2 regions of the Colwellia sp. BRX8-5 genome follow, and region 2 is predicted to be linked to the other one. Evidence: riboswitches for the same ligand, from Rfam matches in the RefSeq annotation. Region 2 holds a riboswitch; the other holds the start of a gene.

Region 1 (7,788 bases), on a different contig from region 2:
AATTGTCGCGACAGCTCGCCCATAGGCACAATGCCATGCCCGACCTCATTACTAACAAAAATAAGTTTTTTTGATTGATAGGCGTTGGTATCGCTAATAAATAGCGTTATAAATTCGATAAACAGTGACTTTTGCTGGCGATAAAACTCGCTATCTTGATGGCATAAACAATTACTTAACCAAAGTGTTAAGCAATCAACCAGCACACAATCACTGCTTTGCAATGCTTGTTGAAGTGCCTCAGCTAAATACAACGGCGATTCAAGCAGTTGCCAATGTTGAGGACGTTCGCCTTGATGCTGTAAAATACGTGCGCTCATTTCCTTATCATGGGCTTGCGCCGTAGCGAGATAACATATCGTTAGCCCTGCTGATTCAGCCTGTTTGGCAATATTTTCGGCGAGGCTCGACTTTCCTGAGCGTGCTCCGCCTAAAATTAGATGAAGTGTATTAGCATCACTAATTTTCATAGGCCTGCCTCCGTCAAAAATGTTGTCGCTGGAGACGCTAAGACCAGTAAAATAGCATAAACCGCCACTTCTAAAATTTGTTGCGCAGCTCCTAAACAATCACCAGTAAAACCACCTAATTGACGATTAAACCAAAATATTAATAAAAGACGCATTAGCCATAAGCCCGCTATTAGTACTAAACAATGCACGGCTGGTAATAAGCTAAACATCACCACCGCTGCGGTAATTAATAAGATTAACAAGCCTTTTAGAGATAAATGCTGCGCTAAAGGTTTAACTTTTGATTGTGCATCTTCGCTGACATAAGCCATGCTAAAGATTAAACTGGTACTGACGGCTCGGCTTAAGGTATGCGCTATAATCAATGCCACAAAAAGTGCTAATAAAGGATTGCTGCTATGGCTACTTAATAACACTAAACTCTGATATTTGATCATTAAAATGAAAAATAAGCTGGCTGCGCCATAAGTCCCTAAACGGCTATCTTTCATAATGTTTAGCTTTTGTTCAACGGTCCAACCACCACCAAAGCCATCCCAAACATCAGCCCAACCATCTTCGTGAAAAGCGCCGGTAAGCAATAAGCTCGCCGCCATAGAAATAAGTATCGCTAAAGAAATGGGTAAAAAGCTCGCCAACAACACTAAAATAGAGGCGGTGATCACACCAATAAACAAACCAATTAAGGCAAAATATCGGCTCGCTTGATGAAGCATTTCAGGTTTTACCACCTCAGGTAAACGCACCGGTATACGAGTAAAAAAACTTAAAGCAAGTAACAACAAATAGTATTGTTGTTGGCATTGTTGCCAGCGTGATTGCTTAGTCATTTAATCTTCAGCTTTGTTAGTGTTAGCACCAGTAACATCGGTCACTTGCGCCTGAGTAAAGCTTGCCATATCATTATAAAAAGCCACAGCCGCCTGAATTAATGGCAGTGCTAATGCAGCGCCTGTGCCTTCCCCTAAGCGTAAACCTAAATTTAATAGCGGCTTAACCTGCAAATGGCTAAGCATTTTTTGATGACCTTGCTCACCCGAGCAATGGGCAAAAATCATATAATCTTTAACATTTTTATTAATACTGATAGCGAGCATAGCGGCGGCAGTACAAATAAAACCGTCAACAACAACAAGCATTTCTTGTTCGGCCGCCGCTAACATAGCTGCGGTAATTTGTACGATTTCAAAACCACCTAAAGACGCTAAAATTTCTTTAGGGCTGTTGAGACTTCCTTGATGAAGCACTAATGCTTGCTCAATGACCTGTTGTTTGATTTTTACTATTTCATCACTAACGCCAGTACCTCGTCCAACACATTCACTGGCTGGAATACCCATAACAGCGGCCATAATAGCTGCGGCAGAAGTGGTGTTACCAATTCCCATTTCACCAAAAGCGATTAAGTTACAGCCTTTTTCATGAACTGATTTGACCAAAGCAGTCGCTTTTTCAAAACCGAGTTCAACTTGCGCTAGACTCATCGCTGGGGCGATATTTAATGGTGCGGTGATATTGCCTATACGTTGATTGATAACGCCTGAACAATTATCGATTGGCGATAAAATACCCGCATCTACCACACTTAACTGCCAACCAAGCTGCTTACAAAAGACATTGATCGCCGCGCCACCGCTGGCAAAATTAGCGACCATTTGTGAGGTCACTTCACTAGGTGCAATAGAAACACCTTGCGCTGCGACACCGTGATCACCGGCAAATATAAATAAACTAGGATGTTTAATACTCAATGATTGTTGGTCAGTATTTACTATTGATAACTGCACAGCGGCAATAATTTTAGCGGTATCTTCTAGTTGGCCTAATGCGCCGAGTGGTTTAGTTTTTCCATCGATAGTCGACTGGATCTGTTGATTAAACACATCAGTTACTTTTTTAATAGCAAAGTTCATCAATAGCTCCTTTAAGCTTTATTTTTGCGAAAGTACAACAAGGATAAAAAGAATAAGCTCCCCAAAGCAGAAGTGATAACACCTACGGGTAGCTCTTGGTTTTCTAGTACAACTCTCGATAATACATCCACCCAAATCATAAAAATACCACCGACTAAAGCCGTTAACATAATGCCAAAAACAGTACCTTGAGAAACAAAAAATCGTACAATATGGGGTATCATCAAGCCAACAAAGCCTATACCACCACACAAAGAGACTAACGTTGCGGTGATCAGTGAACTCAGTACCAACATCACTAAGCGAAAGCGGTTAACATTAATACCTAAGGTTGTAGCACTTTCATCGCCTAGCAACATTGCATTCAGTTGGCGTCGATACGCTAACATCATAATGACACAGCTAATAATAACGACCGCGGGAAACCATAAAATAGACCATTGCGCACGCGAAAAACTGCCCATAGTCCAAAATAATATCGCCGTAACCGCTTGTGGATCGGTATGATAAAGTAACAAGCTAGTAAACGAGCTGAACAAAAACGATAACGCTACGCCAGCCAATAGCATAGATTCAACTTGTTGACTTTGCCGACGACCAGAGATCATTAGCAACATTAGCATCGCCACTAAACTGCCCGCAAAAGCCGCGACAGGTGTTACAACAGAAATAGTGCTGCCCAATAAAACAATAGATATAACGACTCCTAAAGAAGCCCCTGAAGAAATACCAAAAAGATAAGGGTCGGCTAATGGATTTCGCGTTACCGTTTGTAAAATCAGCCCAGAAACCGCTAAGCCACAACCCGCTAAAAAAGCTAAAATAGCGCGCGGCATACGTAATTCCCAAATAATACGCTCATAAAAAATCACCTCGCTCGCGTCTTTATCTGTGGATAAACTAGCCAGTAGACTCGAAGTAACATCGCTAAAACTAATATCTGCAGCACCTAAAGATAACGACGCAATAAAGCTGATAACACCAAAAGCTAAGGTCAGAAAAATAATCCACGAATGATTGACCTTAAACATGAGGTAACGCTCTACTTTCTGCCGTTTTTTCTTGAGTATCGTAGCCATAGAAATAAGAAATATGAGGAACCTTATGTTGTGGATGAAGAGAGACTTGCGCGCAGACACCAAATACATTTGATAACATTTCAGAGGTGATCACCGCTTGTGGTGACCCTTGCTCAACCAGTTTACCTTTATCTAACACCAGCAGTTGATCGCACATCGCACTGGCAAGGTTTAAATCATGAAAAGACGCAATAACCGTGATGCCTAGCGATTTAGCTAATTCAATAACCTGAATTTGGTAGCGAACATCAAGATGACTGGTTGGCTCGTCCATAATAAGTAAGCTGGGCGTTTGCACGATAGCACGAGCTATAAGTGCGCGTTGTTTTTCTCCACCGGATAAATGTTCAAAATTTTGTAAGTTTTTATCCACTAAGCCAACTTGCTTAATAGCACGGTCTATCTTAAGTCGGTCGCTGGCTTGTTCACGGGTAAATAGACCTTTGTGTGGCAGTAAACCCAGCGCAACAACGTCATGAACAGTTAAGTTAAAATGGGTGGGTGTTTCTTGTAAAACTACAGCGATATCTTGCGCATATTGATAGGCGTCATACTTTTGCCAAATATCTTTTTGATTAAATTGCACCAAACCAGAATCAGGTTTTACGTAACGATATAAGCAGCGAAGTAAGCTAGACTTTCCGGCACCATTAGGCCCTAAAATACCAGTAAAACTGCCTTTTTTAATGGTGAAAGAAATATCATCTAAAATAAGTTGGCTGTCGGCATGCCAAGAAAGATGCTGCACTGAAAGCAATGCGGTATTAGCGGTATTTATTGATGAGGATTGATCCTGGCTACTATTCAAAAATTGCTACTCACATACTATTGACACTTAAGGAGCATCAAACAGAGCACAATCAATCTCTTAGTATATGAAAAACTCAAGAGTCGACAATACAATGTTCGAGTAAACCCGCTCGACTTTGTTGGTTTTGCCTGTCATTTTGATAGGCAAATGACTCTAAATTAATGGGTATCCTGACTTAAGCTTTATGGTTATTAACTACCACTAAAAGGCTTTTACAGTTGCGGGTACAGTTGCGGTTTTTCACCACATTCCCACATTAAAAATGAGTTATATAATTTTGTTTGGAGATTATCGTCTGCTCACTAAAAATAGCAAGGTTTAATTGCCAATAACACCGAATTCATTGACTTATCGAGGTAACTTATCACCACACTATTTTTGGCCAATCAACGCCACTATCATCAGTATAAATATTAACTTTAACTAGCCCTGCATAAGGAATATCAATATGACTCATGTGAACCGTGCCCGGCATAGGCAAATTAAGTACACGCGCAATTAAGTGTTTGATAACACCACCATGCGCAACCACCAAGGTATTTCCTTCGGGTGCGTCTGCGAGCCATTCTTGCCACCAAGTATCGACACGCTTAACAAAATCAGCCATAGCTTCACCATTAGGCACAGTATGCTGCCAAGGGTTTTGCCAAAAATCACCCAGTGAAGGCTGCAGAGCACTGGCTTTTATCTGCCACAAGGCTTGATAGGTTTGTCCATCCCAATCACCAAAATTCATTTCTTTAAGGTTATCGCTTAATTGGAGATTAATGCTGTATTTTAATGAGTATGCTTTGGCAAACACCTGACAACGTTGCAAAGGTGAACTGATACAAAAGGATATCTCTGGTAATTTTTGGCTAACGTCCCACAGCTGTTGCAAGCCATTTTCAGAAAGTGCGACATCTGTTTTACCGGCTAAAATACCCGGTGTAGCAATTTCACCATGGCGTAATAAATATAAAGTCCGCTGTAGCAAAGCATTACCTCTTAATATATATAGTGTAAAAAAGCATAGCGTAACCTTAAATTCAACATTGCGTAAGTACTATGACAAATAGCTGTGCACTTATAAACAACAGCACAGGAGTCAATGTTGTTCACTTTAGCGAAAGTGAGCACTTAACTATCTTGCCATTTAGCCTCTCGTTAACCGAAGAAGCGCACGTTTTAACCTCTTCCTTTCCTTTCATGATGAGGCCTAGATTTAAAGCTGAAATACCTGCTAATTCGTTTGGATCTTGTGATACTGGTGGAAACCAAGGTGGTCCAGGTGGTCCTCCCCCTTAATACTTTAATGTAATAGCAAGAAGTGCCTAAATTCATCTATAAAAAAGCCGCTCAGTTTACCTGAACGGCTTGGCTAATTTAAATATGTTTAACTTTACTATTTAATTAGAAACTATAACGAGCAGTCAGTGTAATTCTACGTGGAGCTTGGTAGTTTACCGGTGTCGTATAGTTAGGGTTAGGCAGTCTCGATGAAGCCGAGCCTACGTCACCTGTTTCATTGTATTCAGTGACTTCTTGAAAGTTAAAGGCATTTCTAACATTGACTTTCACGGTTAAGCCATCAACATATTCCGGCTTATATGTTAAACCTAGGTCAACATTTTTAACCCATGGAGTACGGCCTTGATCGCCACGATTACCTAAGACACCACCACAGTAAAACGATGAAGCACCGTAATTAGCTAAACCGCCAGCATCAACACCTAACTCATCTCTAAGTTCGTCAAGCGGAATAAAACCAACACAGTTTCTTGGACGACCAGATTGTAAACTGAAATTAGCAGATACTGAAATCTCATCATTAACTTGGTATGCACCAAAAGCTTTAAAGGTGTGACGACGATCATTGGGTAAAGCACCATAGGCACCATGCTGAAATAATGCATTATCAATGTCTTGTGTTAAACCTGCATCCTCTTGCTCTAGAGTCGAGTTAACATAACCTTCTGAGTTACCTTCACTTTTAGCTAAAGTATAAGAGCCCTGCAAGAACCAACCGTCAGCAAAAGGCTTCTCGAAAGTGAATTCTAAAGCTTTATAAGTACGTTTGTATTTTTCTAGGCCAAAGTATTCTTCAGGAACACTTTCTACGTCGTAATTACCGTCATTGTTAAGATCCAGCGCAATAGAAAAATCATTACCTGGGTTCATCATCATACAGCCAGCCATTGATTTATAATCGAAATCATTATAACCATTGTCTGTTGCATAATCGATAAATGGCTGATGAGAACAGTAATCATCCATGCCATCTTTAACTTCACGGTAAATAGCCTTGGCACCTAAAATCCAGTCATCAACCTGCTGTTGATAGCCAAGAATAAATTCATCTTGATGCATAGGTTTTAAGTTTGTTGCCGCTACGGTTCTTGAATCAGGCGCTTTATCATCACCGTTAGAGTTTCTTGTACCAATAGCGTCGCCCACTTTATCAGGAGCAGCAGTGATTGGATTTTCATCAGCACTGTCTACATAAAAGTACTCTTCATAGCTCCATTCAGTGCCTGCAGCACGAATATTTGTATTAGCCGCGATTGGCATAAAGTAACGTCCGGCAGTACCGAAAAGTTTTTTGTTACCATCGCCATCCATATCCCAAGAGAAGCCCAAACGCGGCGCCAATTCACTGTCAGATTTAACAAATGAATCGCCATCACCGTTGCGGTTTTCAAAGCCTTCAGAACGTAAACCTAAGTACACCATCCACTCATCAGTAACTTGCCAAGTGTCTTCTATATAAAATGCTGTGTTTTCAACTTCATAAGAAGCAGAACCCGTATTACTTTCTCTATGGCGAATATATTCTTCACCTGCTGTTACAAATGCACCATTGACGCTTTGTCCGCCTGCTCCGTCAACATCTTGAGCTACATGCCAGCGCCAGTATTCGCCACCTGTAAAGGTAGTGCCTCGTTTAGTCGAGGTAAATTTCTCTTGGTCATAACCGACACGAAGTGTATGTTCACCTAGAATCCATTCTGCGCCTAAACGTAAAGAGTCGCGTTCATCAGTATCAGAAGCGATCCCAGCTTCAGGCACAGTACTTTGGCCTTGAGCAATACCCCAACAACCAATGCTTTGTGAACTTGAAGGTGTTTCACGGCGATCGAATACTAACTCACATTCAGCGCCAGGGCCGATATCAGGGTTACGCGTTTCTAGTTCATTGGTCATGTTGCCCCAAAGAACACTTACTGAGAAATCATCAGTTAAAAATCCGGTATAGTTAACGATAGTAACATCGCCACCTTTGGTGATCTCATAAGGGTCAGCAGCTTCACCATGAGTCCCAGTGTAATACATACCTTCAGGGTTACTGTATGAGGTAAATTCTTGTGTTTCTTCATTATCGATGTAAGTCATCTCTAATAAATGGTCGTCTGAGATATTCCAATCAAGCTTTAACAAGTACATTGGTGAGTCGTCTTTCATTGTCTCACTTGTTTGTTTGCCAAAGGTATTGCTTTCATCATCTTGGCCTTCAAATAAGCCAAAAAAGAATA
Region 2 (7,788 bases):
GTTGTAATTTTTTTGCAACTCCCGAACCGATAACAACACTAACCGTAGGGTTTTCGGTATTTTCATTATCAACGATCGCTTGCCAGCTGCCGGCAATCATATAATCGGCAATGGTAGAAACTTGCTGTTCTAACTTTACATCGACACCACGCACAGCAACGGCTTTGAGTTCACTGCCATGTTGCATCATACCGGTAAGTTTTATCACAGGTGCAGCGGCTATCACTTGTGGATGTTGTTGTGCTTTCGCCACGTGTTTTTGCCAGTTATCTATCGGCGTATTAATAGCAATTAGCTCACCGTGAGGAATAACCGACAGCAAATGTTGCGCTAATGCTCGCTCGAAACCGTTCATTGCTGAGAGCACTATAATCAATACCATTACACCAAGCGCAATACCGATAGTGGAAGATGCTGAAATAAACGAAGAGAAGCCATTACCGTTTCGGCTACGCACATAACGTAAACCTAAAAATAAACTTAATGATTTGGTCATTTAAAAGCCTTAACTTTCAAGGGGCGCTAACCGGCCGTGCGATAAACGTAGTTGACGATCCATTCTGGCAGCAAGTATTAAGTCATGGGTAACAATAACAAAACTGGTGTTTACCGTTTTATTAAGGTCACGTAATAACTGATATATTTGCTCTGCGGTATCAAAGTCTAAATTACCTGTTGGTTCATCAGCTAATATTAATGAAGGTTTAGTCACTAATGCCCGAGCAATAGCGACACGTTGACGCTCACCACCAGAAAGCGCGGAGGGCCGGTGCTCAAAGCGGTGACTTAACCCAACCTGTGTGAGCATTTCTTGTGCGGCAGCTAGGGCCGATTTAGGTGAATCCCCGCGAATCAGTAAAGGCATTGCCACGTTTTCTTGTGCTGAAAACTCCATCATTAAATGATGGAATTGATAAATAAAACCAATATGTTTATTGCGAAATTTAGCACGTTGCTTGTCAGATAACTGGTGGATATCAACACCGCTAATAAAGACCTGCCCTGAAGACGGAGAATCTAGTGCTCCAGCTATATGTAAAAAAGTACTTTTACCACAACCAGAGCTGCCCACTATAGCAACAAGTTCACCCGCATCTACTGACAAATCAAGCCCGTCTAAGACTTTGGTTTCAATGCTACCTTGATAATATGACTTTGATAATTGCTGACAAAGTAAACCTTTACTCATTTCGTAAAACCTCGGCAGGCTCTGTTAAAGAAGCCTGATAAGCGGGATATAATGTAGCAATAAAACTCATCGCTAACGCTGATAAAACAATACTAAACACATTGTTCACTGATAGTTCGACGGGCAAAGACTGCCCTGCTCCCAATAAATTAACACCGAGAAGGGTAAATATAGTGTTTAAATTTAAGGTTAGTATGGCGCCAACCACAGTACCGATAGTGACGCCCCAAAAACCATTAACTAAACCTTGAGTAATAAATATTTTTACCACGCCAAGACGATCTAGCCCAAGTGTTTGTAAAATACTAATTTCACCCTTTTTTTCGATAACAACCATCACTAAAGCGGAAACAATATTAAACGCGGCAACGGCAATAATTAAGCTCAACATCAACCACATCATATTTTTCTCCATGCGCACAGCAGAAAATAAAGCGCCTTGAGTATCGCGCCATGTCGTAAAATCATACTGTGGATATTGTTGTTTTAAACGTTTGACCACTTGATCAGCAGCAAAAGCATCATCAAGATACAAACGAAGTTTTTCAACGCCATCACCTCTTTGTCGATGAAGTTTTGCGCCATCTTTACTGTGAATATAGACCAGTCCTTCATCAACTTGTGAGCCAACACTAAAAATACCAGCGATGGTAAAGGTGCGTTGCACCGGAATTCTCCCCATTGGGGTAAAGACGGTTTTATTAGGCAGTGTTAAACGTATTTTATCACCCAAATCGACATCAAGTTGCCTTGCTAGCGACTGTCCGATAACAATGGCAAAGCTCTGTGTCGATAGATTATCTAAATGTCCTGATACCATAGAGTTGTTAACAATATTGTGCTGCTCGAATTCAGGCATGATTCCTTGAATGAGTACACCGCGTAATGCGCCAGAATTAGCTTGTATGAGTGCTTCACTTTCCAACAAAGGAGTAACTTCTTTAACTTTAGGCGTAAGTAATAATTGTTCACGTAGGATTTGCCATGTAGGTAAAGCATTGTTTTTGTTTTGCTGAGGTTGATTGGCGACGACAATATGGGGAACTAGACCCAATATTCTCCGTTTTTGTTCACCTTCTAAACCGTCCATAACGGAAACAACTGTGATCAATGATGCGACACCCAGGACGATACCGACAATGGAGAAAAAAGTGATAAAGGATACAAATCCAGAACTTTTACGGCTACGACTATAGCGTAGCCCAATGAAAAAACTGACGGGTTGAAACATTAATTAAACTTCATCTTATGTTATTCAGTAAGAGAACGATTACTCTATAAGTAGCCACAGCATAGCACAGTCAATGTTTTATTTGGCAGCAAAAAAGCCAATAATTAATATTGATAAAAATCAAAGTGAAAAATATTACGATTATTTTCAATTAGTTAAATAAAAAAATAAAAAAATCATCAGGCTTAATGTACAAAATAAAATACGGCACTGCTGATACATTATGTAAAAATTCATGTCCAAATCTAGTAAAAAGCCCTGTAACCCTTTAGTATCAATGCGTTTACCATTTTATAACCATATTCTTTACTTAATAATAATGAGATTACCATGAAAAAAATAATAACAGGTGCAGTCTGTTCTTCGTTATTGTTGCTTGCCGCTTGCAACGACAATCCAGAAAGCACTGAGACAACTAAGCAAGAAATGCCTATCATGCAAAAAACTGCATTAGCTTCAGGTATCGACAAAGCAACAATGGACTTATCCGTTCGTCCACAAGACAACTTTTATCGTTATGTAAACGGTGCTTGGTTGAACGCTAATGAAATCCCTGGAGATAAAACGTCAATTGGTGCCTTTTATGACTTACGTGACGAAGCTGATGACAATGTAAAAGTAATCATTGAAGAATTAGCAGCAACAGAAAATTTAAAAATGGGCAGCGACGAGCAAAAAGTAGCTGACTTATTCCGTTCATATATGAACATGGATGCACGTAATACTGCAGGTACGGCTCCTATCCAACCATTATTTGATAGCATCAATGGTTTAAAAGACAAGAATGAACTTGCGACATTTTTTGGTAAAAATCAAAAAAATGGTGTCGGTAGCCCATTAGCGTTTTATATCAGCGTTGACGGTAAAGACTCAACTCGCTATGCCACTCATATTTGGCAAACAGGTTTAGGCTTACCCGACAGAGATTACTACTTTGATGAAACCGAACGTTTTGCCGCATTACGTAAAGGTTATGTTGCTCATATTGAAAATATGTTCAACTTAGCTGGTTTGAAGAACGGTAAAGCTGCTGCGAAAACGGTCATGGCAATTGAAACTAAATTAGCAGGTTTTCATTGGACAAAAGTTGAAACTCGTGACAGCAGTAAAACTTACAATAAATTCGATGTCGCTGACTTAAACACAGTTACTGATGCATTTAACTGGAATGCTTACCTTGCTGCTCAAGGCGTATCAGCCCAAAAAGACATCATTATTAACCAACCTTCATTTGTTAAAGGTTTTGGCGAAATATTTGCAGCAACCTCATTAGCTGATTGGCAAACTTACTTAACTTTCCATACCTTAAGTAACTTTGCTGGTTCTTTAACCGCTGATTTAGATAATGAAAATTTTGACTTTTATTCTCAGCAGTTAAGAGGACAAAAAGAACAACGTCCAATGTGGAAGCGTGGTGTTGGCGTAGTTAACAGCAATTTAGGTGAGGTTATTGGTAAAGTTTATGTGAGCCGTCACTTTAAGCCTGAAGCTAAAACCCGTATGACACAACTTGTTGAAAACTTACGCGGAGCATATGGTGCAAGTATTGATGAACTAGAGTGGATGTCTGATTCAACTAAAAAAGCTGCCCATGTAAAACTAGCAAGCTTTGATCCTAAAATTGGTTACCCAAATAAGTGGGAAGATTACTCCGCACTTGTTATTAAAGGTGATGACTTAGTTGGCAATAAAATGCGTTCTGGTAGTGTTTCTCATCAAAAAGAAGTCGCTAAGTTAGGTGGTCCAATTGATAAGCAAGAATGGGGCATGACGCCGCAAACTGTTAATGCTTATTACAATCCAACTAAGAATGAAATTGTTTTCCCTGCAGCCATATTACAGCCACCATTTTTCAACTTAGCTGCTGACGATGCGGTTAACTATGGCGGTATTGGCGCGGTTATCGGTCATGAAATGGGTCACGGATTTGACGACCAAGGGAGTAAGTATGATGGCGACGGTAACATGCGTAACTGGTGGACTGAAGCAGATTTAGCGGCCTTTAAAGTTCGCACCGATGACTTGGTAAAACAATACGATGGCTATTCAGTATTTGAAGACTTAAATGTAAACGGTTCTTTAACACTGGGCGAGAATATTGGTGATTTATCAGGGGTAACTATCGCGTATAAAGCTTATATTGCTTCATTAAATGGTAAAGAAGCACCGGTAATTGACGGACTAACTGGCGATCAACGTTTCTTCATGGGCTTTGCTCAAGTATGGCGTGGAAAAAAGGTTGAGAAATCATTACGTAATCAAGTAGCAACTGACCCTCATTCACCTGGTGAGTTCCGTGCATTAGGCTCTTTATCTAACATGCCTGAATTCTACAAAGCGTTTAACGTTAAAGAAGGTGATGCTATGTATATCGCCCCTGAGAAACGTGTAAAAATTTGGTAAGCCAATGGCTTAGTTAAATAACGTTATTATTAGAAAACACTAAAATGCCAACAACTATTGTTGGCATTTTTATTACTGAAAATTCCTTGCCTTAGATTCTATTTATCAAAAACATAAAATCAATGATGTTTAATGCCGCTAGATATTGTAAATAATTAAAAATCTCGTAAACTAACGCAACGTAAACGTGTTTAGGGAATAAGGTGAGAAACCTTGACTGTTCCCGCAACTGTAAATTGTAGTGACTTAAGAGTTGCCAATGAGTCAGCATACCTATCCACAATAAAATCACCACCATTAACATCAATAAAATCGTGCGGGAATACACGGTAAATTGCTATTTTTTAAGGGACCCCCTTAACGTTAGCCTTGCCTTTTCTCCTCTTTAAAAAAACTATAATTACCCATAGGAATACTCATGGTTGACGAAACACAAAAAAGTGAAAAACACCAAGCACGCATGCAAAAAGTAAAAGATAAAGTTGATGCAAGAGTTGATGCTGCCACTGATGAACGCGGTATATTAATTGTAATTACAGGTAACGGTAAGGGTAAGTCAACATCAGGATTTGGCACGCTAACTCGCGCAGTAGGACACGGTCTAAACGCAGCAGCCATTCAGTTTATAAAAGGCACTTGGGCTTGTGGCGAAAGAAATGTCCTAGAAAAGCTCGGCGTACCTTTTCACGTGATGGCAACAGGGTTTACTTGGAATACACAAGATAAGTCAACCGATATTGCGGCTGCTCAACTTGTTTGGAAAGAAGCAAAGAAACTATTAGCTGACGAAACCATTGATGTTGTGCTACTTGATGAACTGACTTACATGCTGTCGTTTAAATACCTTGATCTTGATGAAGTACTAGACGCCATCGCTAATCGCCCGCCGATGCAACATGTAATAGCCACAGGCCGTGGCGCACATCGTTCACTCTTAGAATTAGCTGATACGGTTAGTGAAGTGCAATCGATTAAACATGCTTTTGATAATAATATAAAAGCACAAAAAGGTATTGATTGGTAATAACTCAGCCATGTTGATACCAACTACGTCATGTTGATAACAACTACGTCATGTTGATACCAACTCCGTCATGCTGAATTCATTTCAGTATCAGCATGGCGAAATGACAACCTAAAATCGAGCTTTCATGTGTTACACGCATAATGTCTGATATTGATCTCTTCAGATCACTTTTACTACAAAGACGACCTATCTTAATTTTAATAAGTAGTCCGCTTAGCCACCACAGCGGTCGTTCATCATCTAATAATTAAAGCTTACTTTGATAAGTATTGCAGAAGTTAGCTTTTGGTTTTTCTTTAGGTAGACTGTTCGCTCAGGCTGTGTGAAAACACTCAGCTTACAATTTTTATGCAACGCTATGTAAATTCAAAGGTAGTTTGACACCAAACTTACTACAGATTTAAATCTACAGAGCCTTTTGTCGTTGATATTTTCAAATTACGCAAGTTCAAAATAGTTTTCACACAGCCTGCGCTATCAGTTGACCTTAATATTTATGTATTAAAGGTTCGTTAAGCTTTTCTGCACTTATTGGTTTGTTAGCTGGCATTCACCCGGCAAAAAGTGCCGCTAAATTAGCCCCCATAAAAGCGCTGCGCACTGAATGATTTATTCAGTGTTATCGGATAGACAAAGTTATTTACCTACTTTATTCATAAGCTGTTAGTTTTTCATTAACGTCTACATCATTGATCTATATCAACGTCCTTCCAAGAAAAAATAGAATCCTCAAGTAAGAACAACTAGACTAAAAATCAACCTAATAGTGGAAAGCGCTATGTGTAATTTTTTTGGAATCATCTGCTTTTTAACTTGTACTGCTATCCCAGAAGAGTCTTTGATATCACCAGAAAAATGCTTATCTATACAATTTGTAGATATCAATAAGCAAGAAAAAATTCTAATACTAGTGTGACTTTACTCATGGTTTTGATCAGCGCTTTAATTAATTCAACTTAAAAAAGTAATTAAGGAATAACAATGAAATACATTCTATTCACTTTACTTATCGTTTTGTCATTAACGCTATTCAGTTGTGATAAAGGGGTTGATTCCCCACGAGGATTTAGCCTGCCTAAAGGTAATATTGAAACAGGTAAAACAGTTTTCTTAAAGTACCAATGTTTAGCGTGCCACACACTAAAAGGTGTTGAGGACTCCAGTATTGTAAAACAACAAGATATCTCTGTTTCCCTTGGGGGTGAGAAAACTAAAATCATAACTTACGCTGAATTAGTTACTTCAATAATTAATCCATCTCATAAATTCTCCAACCCGCATTCGCCTAAGCTAAGAACACCTGAAGGAAAATCAAAGATGAAGGTCTTTAACGATGTTATGACCGTGACCGAGCTTATTGATTTGGTGTCCTTTTTACAGCCAAATTACACATTAAAACCTTATCAACAAACCAGATATCCGTATTACCCACACTAATCCTTATGGGAGCTAAAATGAATATTAAATTTTTCGGTGCCACTCGTGAAGTCACGGGTTCTTGCTATTTGGTGCAAGTAAACAACAAAAATATACTTATTGAATGTGGGATGTTTCAGGGCTCTCATGAGCATGAAAAACACAATCACGACCCCTTCCCTTTTGATGTTAGTGAGCTAGATGCGGTGATCGTCAGTCACGCACACCTTGACCACACAGGTCGATTACCCATGCTCATAAAAGAAGGTTTTCATGGTTGTATCTATACTCATAATACCACGGTAGATTTATGTAAAATTATGCTCCTAGACTCAGGCTATATTCACGAAAAGGAAGCCCGCTGGGAAAATAAAAAACGTGAGCGTAAAGGTTTAGCATTAGTAGACCCCCTTTATACGAGAGCAGAAGCGGAGACAACCTGTCAGTATTTTAAAGGACTTACCTATGATGCCGAGTTAGAAGTATGCCAAGGCGTTAAACTAACCCTTAGAGATGCGGGTC

The links. Region 2 has a riboswitch for cobalamin ahead of cobO (cob(I)yrinic acid a,c-diamide adenosyltransferase). Riboswitches for the same ligand answer to the same signal wherever they lie in the genome.
Region 1: it holds a riboswitch for cobalamin, as region 2 does, so the genes downstream of both, H4J62_RS13075 (ABC transporter ATP-binding protein) here and cobO (cob(I)yrinic acid a,c-diamide adenosyltransferase) in region 2, are expected to answer to the same signal.

Annotation. Positions count from the first base shown of each region.
Region 1 is NZ_JACGVR010000019.1:24,259-32,046, forward strand. Features, by position in the region: gene cobU (bifunctional adenosylcobinamide kinase/adenosylcobinamide-phosphate guanylyltransferase) at 1-470, opposite strand, end outside; gene H4J62_RS13060 (adenosylcobinamide-GDP ribazoletransferase) at 467-1,303, opposite strand; gene cobT (nicotinate-nucleotide--dimethylbenzimidazole phosphoribosyltransferase) at 1,304-2,386, opposite strand; gene H4J62_RS13070 (iron ABC transporter permease) at 2,398-3,417, opposite strand; gene H4J62_RS13075 (ABC transporter ATP-binding protein) at 3,410-4,273, opposite strand; cobalamin riboswitch at 4,419-4,568, opposite strand; gene H4J62_RS13080 (histidine phosphatase family protein) at 4,641-5,252, opposite strand; gene H4J62_RS13085 (hypothetical protein) at 5,324-5,563, shown strand; gene H4J62_RS13090 (TonB-dependent receptor) at 5,669-7,788, opposite strand, start outside.
Region 2 is NZ_JACGVR010000011.1:1,629-9,416, reverse strand. Features, by position in the region: gene lolE (lipoprotein-releasing ABC transporter permease subunit LolE) at 1-496, opposite strand, end outside; gene lolD (lipoprotein-releasing ABC transporter ATP-binding protein LolD) at 506-1,189, opposite strand; gene H4J62_RS09335 (lipoprotein-releasing ABC transporter permease subunit) at 1,182-2,420, opposite strand; gene H4J62_RS09330 (M13 family metallopeptidase) at 2,751-4,823, shown strand; cobalamin riboswitch at 4,975-5,119, shown strand; gene cobO (cob(I)yrinic acid a,c-diamide adenosyltransferase) at 5,242-5,847, shown strand; gene H4J62_RS09320 (c-type cytochrome) at 6,832-7,287, shown strand; gene H4J62_RS09315 (MBL fold metallo-hydrolase RNA specificity domain-containing protein) at 7,305-7,788, shown strand, end outside.